4 regions of the Enterobacter asburiae genome follow, and region 1 is predicted to be linked to each of the others. Evidence: predicted binding sites of a transcription regulator. Region 1 holds the regulator's gene; each other region holds the start of a gene.
What was found. The regulator CRP, encoded in region 1, controls carbon source genes, mostly activating them, when cyclic AMP is high. The targets are predictions, from matches to a motif close to ATGTGANNNNNNTCACAT.

Region 1 (3,161 bases):
TTTCGCACATGAATACGTTAGTGGTGCCGGGCGGAAAAATGGGGCTGGCGATGGAGCTCATCATGACGCCGTTGGTGGAGCGACTGATGGAAGGGAAACAGATCGCGTGAGCATGTTCCCTCTCCCAGTGGGAGAGGGTTAGGGTGAGGGCATCAACACGCACGATGCCCCATCAATCACGCCTCGATCACTTCATACGAATGCGTGATTTTTACCGCTTTCTCCAGCATTAACGCCACCGAGCAGTACTTCTCCGCAGACAGGTCAACCGCACGCGAGACCGCCGCGTCTTTCAGCTCTTTACCGGTGACCACAAAGTGCAGGTTAATATGGGTGAACAGGCGTGGCGCCTCTTCGCGACGTTCTGACGTGAGTTTGACTTCACAATCCGTCACGTCATGACGTCCTTTTTGCAGAATCGATACCACATCAATTGCGCTGCATCCGCCTGCCGCCATCAGCACCATTTCCATTGGGCTGGGTGCTTTATCGCCGGAGTTACCGTCCATCAAAATCTGGTGTCCTGACGCGGACTCGCCCAGGAACGTTAAACCTTCAACCCATTTCACGCGCGCTTGCATATTCTTAAACTCCAACGTTGCATTTTTGGTGACAGATTACGCGTGCGTTACATTTCTCGCAATGGAAGGCGACCTGCATCATGCTGAAGCGAGACACCAGGAGACACGCGGCGAAAGCTATGCTAAAACACTCAGGATGCTACAGTAATACATTGACGTTACACGTGTATGCAGAGGACATCAAACTTTACTGGCTGCGAAACGTTACGGTAGCCGACTTCCCAGGGTATGGGTAAGAATTCGATTGCAACCCCAGAGTCCGGATGCATCTGATGACTCTGGTGACAGCTTATAACAGAGGATAACAGCGCATGGTGCTTGGCAAACCGCAAACAGACCCGACTCTCGAATGGTTCTTGTCTCATTGCCACATTCATAAGTACCCATCAAAGAGCACGCTGATTCACCAGGGTGAAAAAGCGGAAACGTTGTATTACATCGTTAAAGGCTCGGTGGCAGTGCTGATCAAAGATGAAGAAGGGAAAGAGATGATCCTTTCTTATCTGAACCAGGGCGATTTCATCGGTGAACTGGGCCTGTTTGAAGAGGGCCAGGAACGTAGCGCCTGGGTTCGTGCAAAGACAGCATGTGAAGTGGCTGAAATTTCTTACAAGAAGTTCCGTCAGCTGATTCAGGTTAACCCTGACATCCTGATGCGTCTTTCTTCCCAAATGGCGCGCCGTCTGCAGGTTACGTCAGAGAAAGTGGGTAACCTCGCCTTCCTGGACGTTACCGGCCGTATCGCACAAACCCTGTTGAACCTGGCGAAACAGCCAGACGCCATGACCCACCCGGACGGCATGCAAATTAAAATTACCCGTCAGGAAATTGGTCAGATCGTCGGTTGCTCCCGTGAAACAGTGGGCCGTATCCTGAAAATGCTGGAAGATCAAAACCTGATCTCCGCCCACGGTAAAACCATCGTGGTTTACGGAACGCGTTAATTCCGCTTAAACGGCGTGCCATCGCAAGGTGTCACGCCGTTTTTGTCTCTACTCCCCATGTGGCGCAGGCTGATCTATCACCCGGAAGTTAACTACGCACTGCGACAAACGCTGGTGTTGTGTCTTCCTGTGGCCATAGGCCTGATCCTCGGACATCTTCAGCAAGGCCTGCTGTTTTCCCTCGTGCCCGCCTGCTGCAACATCGCCGGTCTGGACACGCCGCATAAGCGCTTTTTCAAACGCCTGATTATCGGTGGCTGCCTGTTTGCCGGCTGTAGCCTCGCCGTACAACTTCTGCTTGCCCGGGATATCCCGCTGCCGCTGATCCTGACCGTGCTGGCGATGACCCTCGGCGTCACGGCGGAAATCAGTTCGCTGCACGCCCGCCTGCTTCCCGCCTCGCTGATTGCGGCCATTTTCACGCTGAGCCTTGCAGGGAATATGCCGGTGTGGGAGCCACTGCTGATTTACGCCCTGGGGACATTATGGTACGGGCTGTTTAACTGGTTTTGGTTCTGGCTGTGGCGCGAACAGCCGCTGCGTGAATCCCTGAGCCTGCTCTATGTGCAGCTTGCGGATTACTGCGAGGCCAAATACACCCTGCTCACCCAGCATACCGATCCGGAAAAATCCTTACCGCCGCTGCTGACGCGCCAGCAGAAGGTGGTGGATCTCATAAGCCAGTGCTATCAGCAGCTGCATATGCTCGCCGCCAACAAGAACCACGAATACAAGCGGCTGCTGCGCACCTTCCAGGTCGGGCTGGATCTGCAGGAGCATATCTCCGTTAGCCTTCACCACCCGCAGGAGGTGCAAAAGCTGGTCGAGCGCAGCCACGCCGAAGCGGTGATCCGCTGGAACGCGCAGACCGTGTCCGCACGCCTGCGGGTGCTGGCCGATGATATTCTCTATCACCGCTACCCGACGCGCTTTAACATGGATAAGCAGCTGGGCGCGCTGGAGAAAATCGCCCGTCAGCATCCGGATAACCCCGTCGGCCAGTTTGCCGCCTGGCACTTCAGCCGTATCGCCCGCGTGTTGCGCACGCAGCGCCCGCTTTATCCCCGCGACCTGATGGCGGATAAGCAGAAACGGCTTCCGCTATTGCCCGCGCTCAAAAGCTATCTTTCTCTTAAATCGTCCGCCCTGCGCAACGCCGCAAGGATTAGCGTGATGCTCAGTACCGCCAGCCTGATGGGTATGGCGCTGCACCTGCCGAAACCCTACTGGATCTTAATGACCGTGCTGTTTGTCACCCAGAACGGCTACGGCGCCACGCGGGTGCGTATTCTGCATCGGGCTGGCGGAACGATGGCCGGGCTGATCATCGCGGGCGTGACGCTGCACTTCCACGTGCCGGAAGGCTATACCCTGGCAGGCATGCTGGCGGTTACGCTGGTGAGCTACCTGATTATCCGCAAAAATTACGGCTGGGCGATGGTGGGCTTTACGGTGACGGCGGTATATACCCTGCAGCTGCTCACGCTCAATGGCGAACAGTTTATTGTCGCCAGGCTGATTGATACCCTAATCGGCTGTCTGATTGCCTTTGGCGGCATGGTCTGGCTGTGGCCGCAGTGGCAAAGCGGACTGCTGCGCCAGAACGCCCACGACGCGCTGGAAGCCGACCAGCAGG
Region 2 (3,161 bases), 1.4 Mb from region 1:
GTTCCCGCTGACCGAAGATGACGAGCTGCCGGAAGGTATTCTCGACGCGCGCCTGCGTGCCTTCTACGATCCAGACAGCGAACTGACCGCCAGCATGCTGATCGATCTCCAGTCCGGTAACGAGGATCGCGGTATCTGCGCCCTGCCGTTCACCCGTCAGTCTGACGAGCAGACCGTGTATATCCCGATGAACATCGTCGGCAACCTGTATGTGTCCAACGGTATGTCCGCCGGTAACACCCGCAATGAAGCGCGCGTGCAGGGCCTGTCTGAAGTCTTTGAACGCCACATTAAAAACCGCATCATCGCTGAATCCATCAGCCTGCCAGAAATTCCGGCAGACGTGCTGGCGCGCTACCCGGGCGTAGTAGAGTCCATCGCTAAGCTGGAAGCAGAAGGTTTCCCAATCTTTGCCTATGACGGCTCGCTGGGCGGCAAGTACCCGGTTATCTGCGTGGTGCTGTTTAACCCGGCCAACGGTACCTGCTTCGCCTCATTCGGCGCGCACCCTGACTTCGGCGTGGCGCTGGAGCGTACCGTTACCGAGCTGCTGCAGGGCCGTAGCCTGAAAGATCTCGACGTCTTCACTCCGCCAACGTTTGACGATGAAGAAGTGGCCGAGCATACCAACCTTGAAACCCACTTCATTGACTCCAGCGGTTTAATTTCCTGGGATATGTTCAAGCAGGACGCCGACTATCCGTTCGTGGACTGGAGCTTTGCCGGTACCACGGAAGAAGAGTTCGCCACGCTGATGGCCATCTTCAACGCGGAAGATCAGGAAGTCTACATTGCCGACTACGAACATCTTGGCGTTTACGCGTGCCGCATTATCGTTCCGGGCATGTCCGACATCTACCCGGCTGAAGATCTGTGGCTGGCGAATAACAGCATGGGCGCGCACCTGCGCGAAACGCTGCTGGCTCTGCCGGGCAGCGAGTGGGAGAAAGAAGATTATCTGAACCTGATCGCCCAACTGGACGAAGAAGGCCACGATGACTTTACCCGCGTACGCGAACTGCTGGGCCTGGCGACAGGTAAAGACAACGGCTGGTATACCCTGCGCATCGGTGAGCTGAAAGCGATGCTGGCCCTGGCGGGTGGCGATTTGGATCAGGCGCTGGCCTGGACCGAGTGGACCATGGAATTCAACCAGTCTGTCTTCTCTGCCGAACGCACCAATTATTACCGCTGCCTGCAAACCCTGTTGCTGCTGGCCCAGGAAGACGATCGCGAGCCGCTGCAATACCTGAACGCTTTCGTGCGTATGTACGGAGCTGAAGCCGTTGAAGCAGCCAGCGCGGCCCTGAGCGGCGAAGCGCCGTTCTATGGCCTGCAGGCTGTTGATAGCGATCTGAAAGCCTTCCCGGCGCATCAGTCGCTGCTGAAGGCCTACGAAAAGCTGCAGAAAGCAAAAGCCGCTTACTGGTCAAAATAAGCGCAGATAACATTACCAGCAGTAGGCGTATTCAATCGTCTGGGCTATATTACGGGGCAATTTCATTGCCCCGTTTTTTATTTTCTTCGGCAATGACTGTTGATTGTAATAATAAAGTTAAACATGGGTAAATATAATAATATTTACCTGGGCTTTACTGTTACTTTTTATGGTAAATACTCCATATTAATTAACTGCGTCAGGGGTGGCCGAACGAAAAAATTCAACTCTTTTCATAACTTTTAAAATTTATTTTTATACGGATAATCAATTACTTACTCCGCATTTGTTGTAAAACCATACACACTGCGGGCCTATAAGCCAGGCGAGATATGATCTATATCAATTTCTCTTCTATAATGCTTTGTTAGTATCTCGTCGCCGACTTAATAAAGAGAGAGTTAGTGTGAAAGCTGACAACCCTTTTGATCTTTTACTCCCTGCTGCGATGGCCAAAGTTGCCGAAGAAGCGGGTGTCTATAAAGCAACGAAACACCCGATGAAGACGTTCTATCTGGCGATCACGGCTGGTGTGTTCATCTCTATCGCTTTCGTCTTCTACATCACCGCCACCACCGGTACTGCCGGAATGCCTTTCGGCATGGCCAAACTGATTGGCGGCATTTGCTTCTCACTGGGTCTGATTCTCTGCGTCATCTGCGGCGCCGACCTCTTCACCTCAACGGTGCTGATTGTCGTGGCAAAGGCCAGCGGAAGAATTACCTGGGGTCAGCTGGCACGTAACTGGCTTAACGTCTACGTGGGTAACCTGGTTGGCTGTCTGCTCTTTGTTTTGTTAATGTGGCTTTCTGGCGAGTACATGACCGCCAACGGTGGCTGGGGCCTTAACGTCCTGCAAACCGCCGACCACAAAATGCACCACACATTTATCGAAGCCGTTGCTCTCGGCATCCTCGCTAACCTGATGGTCTGCCTGGCTGTATGGATGAGCTACTCTGGTCGTAGCCTGATGGACAAAGCCTTAATTATGGTTCTGCCGGTTGCGATGTTTGTTGCCAGCGGCTTTGAGCACAGTATCGCGAATATGTTCATGATCCCAATGGGCATTGTTATCCGCGACTTTGCGAGCCCGGAGTTCTGGACCGCAGTTGGTTCATCCCCGGAAAGTTTCTCTCACCTGACTATTATGAATTTCATTACTGATAACCTGATCCCTGTCACTATCGGGAACATTATCGGTGGGGGTCTGTTAGTTGGGTTGACATACTGGGTCATTTACCTGCGTGGCGACGATCATCATTGATGGTTTTCTCAGGCAGTAAATAAAAAATCCACTTAAGAAGGTAGGTGTTACATGTCCGAGCTTAATGAAAAGTTAGCCACAGCCTGGGAAGGTTTTGCGAAAGGTGACTGGCAGAATGAAGTAAACGTACGTGACTTCATTCAGAAAAACTATACCCCGTATGAAGGTGACGAATCCTTCCTGGCTGGCGCAACTGACGCGACCACCAAGCTGTGGGACAGCGTAATGGAAGGCGTTAAACTGGAAAACCGCACTCACGCGCCAGTTGATTTTGACACCTCCGTTGCTTCCACCATCACTTCTCACGATGCTGGCTACATCAACAAAGCCCTTGAGAAAATCGTTGGTCTGCAGACTGAAGCACCACTGAAACGCGCAATCATCCCGTTCGGTGGTATCAAAATGGTTGAAGGTTCCTGCAAAGCGTATAACCGCGAGCTGGATCCAATGCTGAAAAAA
Region 3 (3,161 bases), 520 kb from region 1:
ACAGAATAAGTCCGGCAACAATAAACACCCCGCCTAATGTCGCGGTGGCAAGCGTCCACTGGTTTACCGGAATACGGAATATTTTAAAAATCACCCAGGCAAATGCCACATAGGTCAAAATAATCAACAGATCCATGATTAGCGCTCCAGCGTGTTTTTATCAGCAGCGGGATGTACCGCGGCCAGCTTTTGTTCTAATTCGGCCACGCGTTTGGCCAGCGCATCCATTCCCGGAACCTCATCAGGCTTGGTGATGTGGTTTTGCATCCCCCAGCCGCGATCTTCACGGTACAACGTGGCCCATATCCACAGGAACGGCCAGATGGCATGGAGAGTAAACAGGCTAATCCAGCCTGCCGTGTGAATCGCATCGGCATGCGGATGGTTACGCTTTTTGGCCATATTATAAGGAATGTCATGGATGGCGATGATTCCATAAAAGAGAACCAGAAATACAAAAATCAATACGCCCAGCGCAAAATAGTTGAGAAACATATTCTCCTCACTTAAACAACGTCAACTCATTGAATTAATAAAACAGTACGCAACCTAATTAATTTATTTTGAAATACACAAGGTATGCTGGTTATTTCCGAGCCGGGGAGTATCGGTTTTTATAATATCTCCATGCAAGTTTATAAGCGTGTCAAAATATATCCTGAATAATAATATACTTAACCTTACAATATGAGCGTAATCCACGTTTTAACTTTTCGCCATACCACACATCAAAAGTGGTTTTTTAGCTTAACGTGTCGCGCTATGCCATCCTGACGCCGAATCGCTAAACAGAGTTTGCCGCCGATCACAGCCGGAGAAATCTGCATAAAAATATTTTGTGAAATCAGTCACAATCCAGAAACAAACACACAAAATCAAATCGTGACAACCGTCACAGAAAAGGGTGATTTTTGCCGCATTTCTCGCCATCGTATTTTTTTTGCCCACCTTTTTTGTGACCAGGATCACCTCATTGACATCCACACCCCCTACCTTTACGTGATATGCGTCACACAAATTTTCGCTGTCTGGACAGTTGAACGATTCAGTGCCAGATTTCACAGCATCAGAACAGGGTCCGGCTACCTCTGCCGCCTCATTAACAATAAACCTCGGGCCGCAAGCCTAAGCGTAAACAGAAGAAGGGGTGTTTTATGTCATCCGATTTCAAGATCAAAGTTCAAAGCTTTGGTCGTTTCCTCAGCAACATGGTGATGCCAAATATCGGCGCGTTTATCGCGTGGGGTATCATCACTGCATTGTTCATTCCGACAGGGTGGTTGCCTAACGAAACGCTGGCGAAACTTGTTGGCCCAATGATTACCTATCTCCTGCCGCTGCTCATCGGTTTCACCGGTGGTCGTCTGGTGGGCGGTGACCGTGGTGGCGTAGTGGGTGCTATCACGACCATGGGTGTTATCGTCGGTGCGGATATGCCGATGTTCCTCGGTGCAATGATTGCCGGTCCTCTGGGCGGCTGGGCGATTAAGAAATTCGACGTCTGGGTTGATGGTAAGATCAAATCCGGCTTCGAAATGCTGGTGAACAACTTCTCTGCGGGCATCATCGGGATGATCCTCGCGATTCTGGCGTTCCTCGGCATTGGCCCTGCGGTTGAAGTGCTGTCCAAAATTCTGGCGGCAGGCGTTAACTTTATGGTTGCGCACGACATGCTGCCGCTGGCGTCTATCTTCGTAGAACCGGCGAAAATCCTGTTCCTGAACAACGCCATCAACCACGGCATCTTCTCGCCGCTGGGTATTCAGCAGTCTCACGATCTCGGCAAGTCTATCTTCTTCCTGATTGAAGCCAACCCGGGTCCGGGTATGGGCGTTCTGCTGGCGTACATGTTCTTTGGTCGCGGCAGCGCTAAGCAGTCTGCTGGCGGTGCAGCAATCATTCACTTCCTGGGCGGTATTCACGAAATTTACTTCCCGTACGTGCTGATGAACCCACGTCTGATCCTGGCCGTTATCCTTGGCGGTATGACCGGCGTGTTCACCCTGAGCGTGCTGGGCGGCGGTCTGGTGTCTCCGGCCTCTCCGGGCTCTATCCTGGCGGTGCTGGCGATGACGCCAAAAGGGGCGTACTTCGCCAACATCGCGGCCATCTGTGCGGCCATGGCCGTCTCCTTCGTGGTCTCTTCTATCCTGCTGAAAACCAGCAAAGTGAAAGAAGACGACGATATTGAAGCGGCGACCCGTCGTATGCACGACATGAAAGCCGAATCCAAAGGCGCAACCCCGCTGGCGGCTGGCGATGTGTCTAACGACCTGAGCCACGTGCGTAAAATCATCGTTGCCTGTGACGCCGGTATGGGTTCCAGCGCAATGGGTGCAGGCGTGCTGCGTAAGAAAGTGCAGGATGCGGGCCTGACCAACATCTCCGTCACCAACAGCGCTATTAACAGCCTGCCGCCGGACGTTGACCTGGTCATCACGCACCGCGACCTGACCGAACGCGCCATGCGTCAGGTGCCGCAGGCACAGCACATCTCGCTGACTAACTTCCTCGACAGCGGCCTGTACACCAGCCTGACCGAACGTCTGGTTGCGGCGCAGCGTCACGAAGACAATGAAGTGAAAGTGCGCTCAAGCCTGCAGGACAGCTTTGACGAGAGCAACGCCCACCTGTTCAAACTGGGTGCGGAAAACATCTTCCTCGGTCGCACAGCGGCAACCAAAGAAGAAGCGATTCGCTTTGCCGGCGAGCAGCTGGTGAAAGGCGGCTACGTTCAGCCTGAATATGTTGATGCGATGCTGGAACGCGAAAAACTGACGCCAACCTACCTGGGCGAATCCATCGCGGTGCCGCACGGTACGGTTGAAGCGAAAGATCGCGTCCTGAAAACCGGCGTCGTATTCTGTCAGTATCCGCAGGGCGTGCGCTTCGGTGAAGAAGAAGACGACATCGCCCGTCTGGTGATTGGTATCGCCGCTCGCAACAACGAGCACATTCAGGTGATTACCAGCCTGACCAACGCGCTGGACGATGAGTCTGTCATTGCGCGTCTGGCGAGCACCACCAGCGTGGAAGAAGTCCTGGCACTGCTCAACAAATAACGGTACTCCTCCCTCTCCCCCATGGGGAGAGGGCTAGGGTGAGGGGAAACGTTCCTCACCCCAGCCCTCTCGGGTAAAAACATTGATGAAGGTTAACAC
Region 4 (3,161 bases), 1.0 Mb from region 1:
TCGTTCCAGAATACGGGTATTGCGTGCGGCTTCTTCCCCCAGCCAGGTAGTATTGGTGCGCGATCCGGCTTCCCGGTATTTCTCCAGATCCGACAAGCGAACCATATAGCCGGTCACGCGGACCAGATCGTTACCCGCTACGTTGGCGGTAAATTCCCGCATTCCCGCCCTGAACGCGCCCAGGCAAAGCTGAACCACCGCCTGAGGATTGCGTTTTACCGTCTCCTCCAGGGTGAGAATATCGCTGATTCCGGAGTGATAGTGTTTGTGATGCGGCGCAACGGCCAGCAGATGGCTGACAGGATCCGGCTCATCGCCGTAGGGCAGGCGCGCGCCCGGCGTGGTGCCGGAGTCGGAGCTGATCCCCGACTGCACGTGCAGCATCGCGCGATGCTTCCAGCCGTGCTTCACCGGCGTGTTTTCCACAAACGCCGCAAGCTGTTCGCTGATGCGATAGCCCAGCGCGTTGGCCTGCTCGTCTTTTCCGTAACGGCCTTCAATGCCCTCCTTTTCACAGAGCGTATTCACCGCTTCCGCCAGGCCGTACATGCCAAACATGGATACAAACCGATCCGCATCAATCAGCCCCTCTTTGACCAGGAAGCTATTCTCAAAGAAGCCAGATTGCCCGTACAGAAAATCGCAGCGCGCATCGATGATGGCAATTTGCTGCTGGCAGTAGTGCGGGAGCGTGCGGGTGAAGAAGTTTTCAATGGATGTGCTGCGTTCAGCAATGGCTTTGAGGTTAAGGCGCACCAGGGTGCTGCCGCCGCCTGCAAGCGGCAGGGAGTTGTAACAACTCACCACGCCGTAACGGCCTTTTGTGAAAATTTTATCATTCATCGGGCCATTAGAAATATGCGGTTTGCTGCATTCACATATGTTTTTTGCCACCTCAAGCAGCAAATCGTCCGGGGTGATATCGGGATCGTAGATAAAGGTCAGGTTCGGCGCGACCTGCTTCAGCTCTGCATCGGCACGCAGAATGGCGCGCGTGACGGGCGTATCCGCCGGGCCGATATTGGCGTGCATAAACGCATCCGGCAGCGTACGGTCGAGATAGCGCCAGAAACGTTTTATTCGGCTATCGATCTCTTCTTGTGTTAGAATTCTAACATATGGAGTTAATATCGCATCAAGCTGACCGAGATAGACCGGCATCGATGTGACGGACGGAACATGATGGTAGAGGATGGTTAACAGCGAGAGGGCGTCGTCGAGATCTTTTGCCCCTTCCAGTTCCAGCCATTCTGAACCGTTAGCCAGAAATTTTGCGTAATCCGGCAGAACGTAACGGGGTTTGTAAGGCGCGTGGCCTTCGAACATGTCGCAGATAAACCCTTCTTCCAGCGCGGCTCGTGCGGCTTCAGGAAGTGCCGGGTAAGGCAGGTTGTTTTCCGCTTCCAGCGCCAGAAAATGACGTTTTTGTTCCGGGGTTAACACCGGGCTTGTCACAATGTGCTGGCAACGTTGTTGCAGGGCGTCGGGGCTGGAGTGGGGCATATTCGCTTCCTTGAGTGTTCTGCGGATGATGAACGGATTGTAGGAAGCCAGCCTGTCGGGGCTTTTGATCCGACAGAGGGTATCGCTGCTTTAGTCGGCAATTTACGCGCTAAAGTTTGAAGAAGATCTCATTACAGTAATGCAAATTTGTATGCAGTTTTCATTAACTGTGATGAATGTCGAAGTGTGGATGCGGGTGAATGTTAGAATACTCACAGACCCGCAAGGTAAAATTTATACGGCACTGCCGTTGGAGAATGTTATGACCGATTTAACTGCAAGCAGCCTGCGCGCGTTGAAGCTGATGGACCTGACCACCCTGAACGATGACGATACCAATGAAAAAGTCATCGCCCTGTGCCATCAGGCGAAAACGCCGGTGGGTAACACTGCAGCCATCTGTATCTACCCGCGCTTTATCCCGATTGCCCGTAAGACGCTGAAAGAGCAGGGCACGCCGGACGTGCGCATTGCAACCGTAACTAACTTCCCGCATGGCAACGATGATATCGAAATTGCGCTGGCGGAAACCCGCGCGGCGATTGCCTACGGCGCAGACGAAGTTGACGTGGTGTTCCCGTACCGCGCGCTGATCGCCGGCAACGAGCAGGTCGGTTTTGACCTGGTGAAAGCCTGTAAAGACGCGTGCGCGGCGGCAAACGTGCTGCTGAAAGTGATCATCGAAACCGGCGAGCTGAAAGAAGAGGCGCTGATTCGTAAAGCGTCTGAAATCTCCATCAAGGCCGGTGCAGATTTTATTAAAACCTCTACCGGTAAAGTGCCGGTGAATGCAACCCCGGAAAGCGCGCGCATCATGATGGAAGTGATCCGCGACATGGGTGTGTCCAAAACCGTTGGTTTCAAACCTGCGGGCGGCGTGCGTACTGCTGAAGACGCGCAGCAGTTCCTGGCGATTGCCGACGAGCTGTTTGGCGCCGACTGGGCCGATTCCCGTCACTACCGCTTCGGTGCGTCCAGCCTGCTGGCCAGCCTGCTGAAAGCGCTGGGTCACGGCGACGGTAAGAGCGCAAGCAGCTACTGATTGCCAGACTATGCCGGATGACGCTTTGTTCATCCGGCCGACAGGATCGTAGGGCGGGTAAGCGTAACGCCACCCGCCACAACTCCCCCGATTCCGCATGGAGGTTACCGTGTTTCTCGCACAAGAAATTATTCGTAAAAAACGTGATGGTCATGCATTAAGCGATGAAGAGATCCGCTTCTTCATCAACGGCATTCGTGATAACACCGTCTCAGAAGGGCAGATTGCGGCTCTGGCGATGACCATTTTCTTCCACGATATGTCGATGCCTGAGCGCGTGTCGCTGACCATGGCGATGCGAGATTCAGGAACCGTTCTGGACTGGAAAAGCCTTAATCTTAACGGCCCGATCGTGGATAAACACTCCACCGGCGGCGTGGGCGACGTGACGTCTCTGATGCTCGGCCCAATGGTTGCAGCCTGTGGCGGTTACATCCCGATGATCTCCGGGCGCGGCCTGGGCCACACCGGCGGTACCCTCGACAAACTGGAAGCCATTCCGGGCTTCGATATCTTCCCGGACGACAACCGCTTCCGCGACATTATTAAAGACGTTGGTGTGGCGATTATCGGCCAGACCAGCTCTCTTGCTCCGGCAGACAAGCGTTTCTACGCG

Region 2: focA (formate transporter FocA) is a predicted target of CRP. The motif match lies at 1,769-1,786, and genes of this name have one in related genera.
Region 3: ACJ69_RS16430 (PTS mannitol transporter subunit IICBA) is a predicted target of CRP. The motif match lies at 998-1,015, and genes of this name have one in related genera.
Region 4: deoC (deoxyribose-phosphate aldolase) is a predicted target of CRP. The motif match lies at 1,618-1,635, and genes of this name have one in related genera.

Annotation. Positions count from the first base shown of each region.
Region 1 covers NZ_CP011863.1:3,923,869-3,927,029, reverse strand. The annotation lists gene ACJ69_RS18900 (phosphoribulokinase) at 1-110, shown strand, start outside; gene ACJ69_RS18895 (OsmC family protein) at 177-581, opposite strand; gene crp (cAMP-activated global transcriptional regulator CRP) at 893-1,525, shown strand; gene ACJ69_RS18885 (YccS/YhfK family putative transporter) at 1,583-3,161, shown strand, end outside.
Region 2 covers NZ_CP011863.1:651,308-654,468, reverse strand. The annotation lists gene ycaO (30S ribosomal protein S12 methylthiotransferase accessory factor YcaO) at 1-1,438, shown strand, start outside; gene focA (formate transporter FocA) at 1,845-2,702, shown strand; gene pflB (formate C-acetyltransferase) at 2,754-3,161, shown strand, end outside.
Region 3 covers NZ_CP011863.1:3,399,636-3,402,796, forward strand. The annotation lists gene ACJ69_RS16420 (HlyD family secretion protein) at 1-136, opposite strand, end outside; gene ACJ69_RS16425 (DUF3302 domain-containing protein) at 139-495, opposite strand; gene ACJ69_RS16430 (PTS mannitol transporter subunit IICBA) at 1,155-3,062, shown strand.
Region 4 covers NZ_CP011863.1:2,909,265-2,912,425, reverse strand. The annotation lists gene ACJ69_RS14035 (YjjI family glycine radical enzyme) at 1-1,503, opposite strand, end outside; gene deoC (deoxyribose-phosphate aldolase) at 1,766-2,545, shown strand; gene deoA (thymidine phosphorylase) at 2,655-3,161, shown strand, end outside.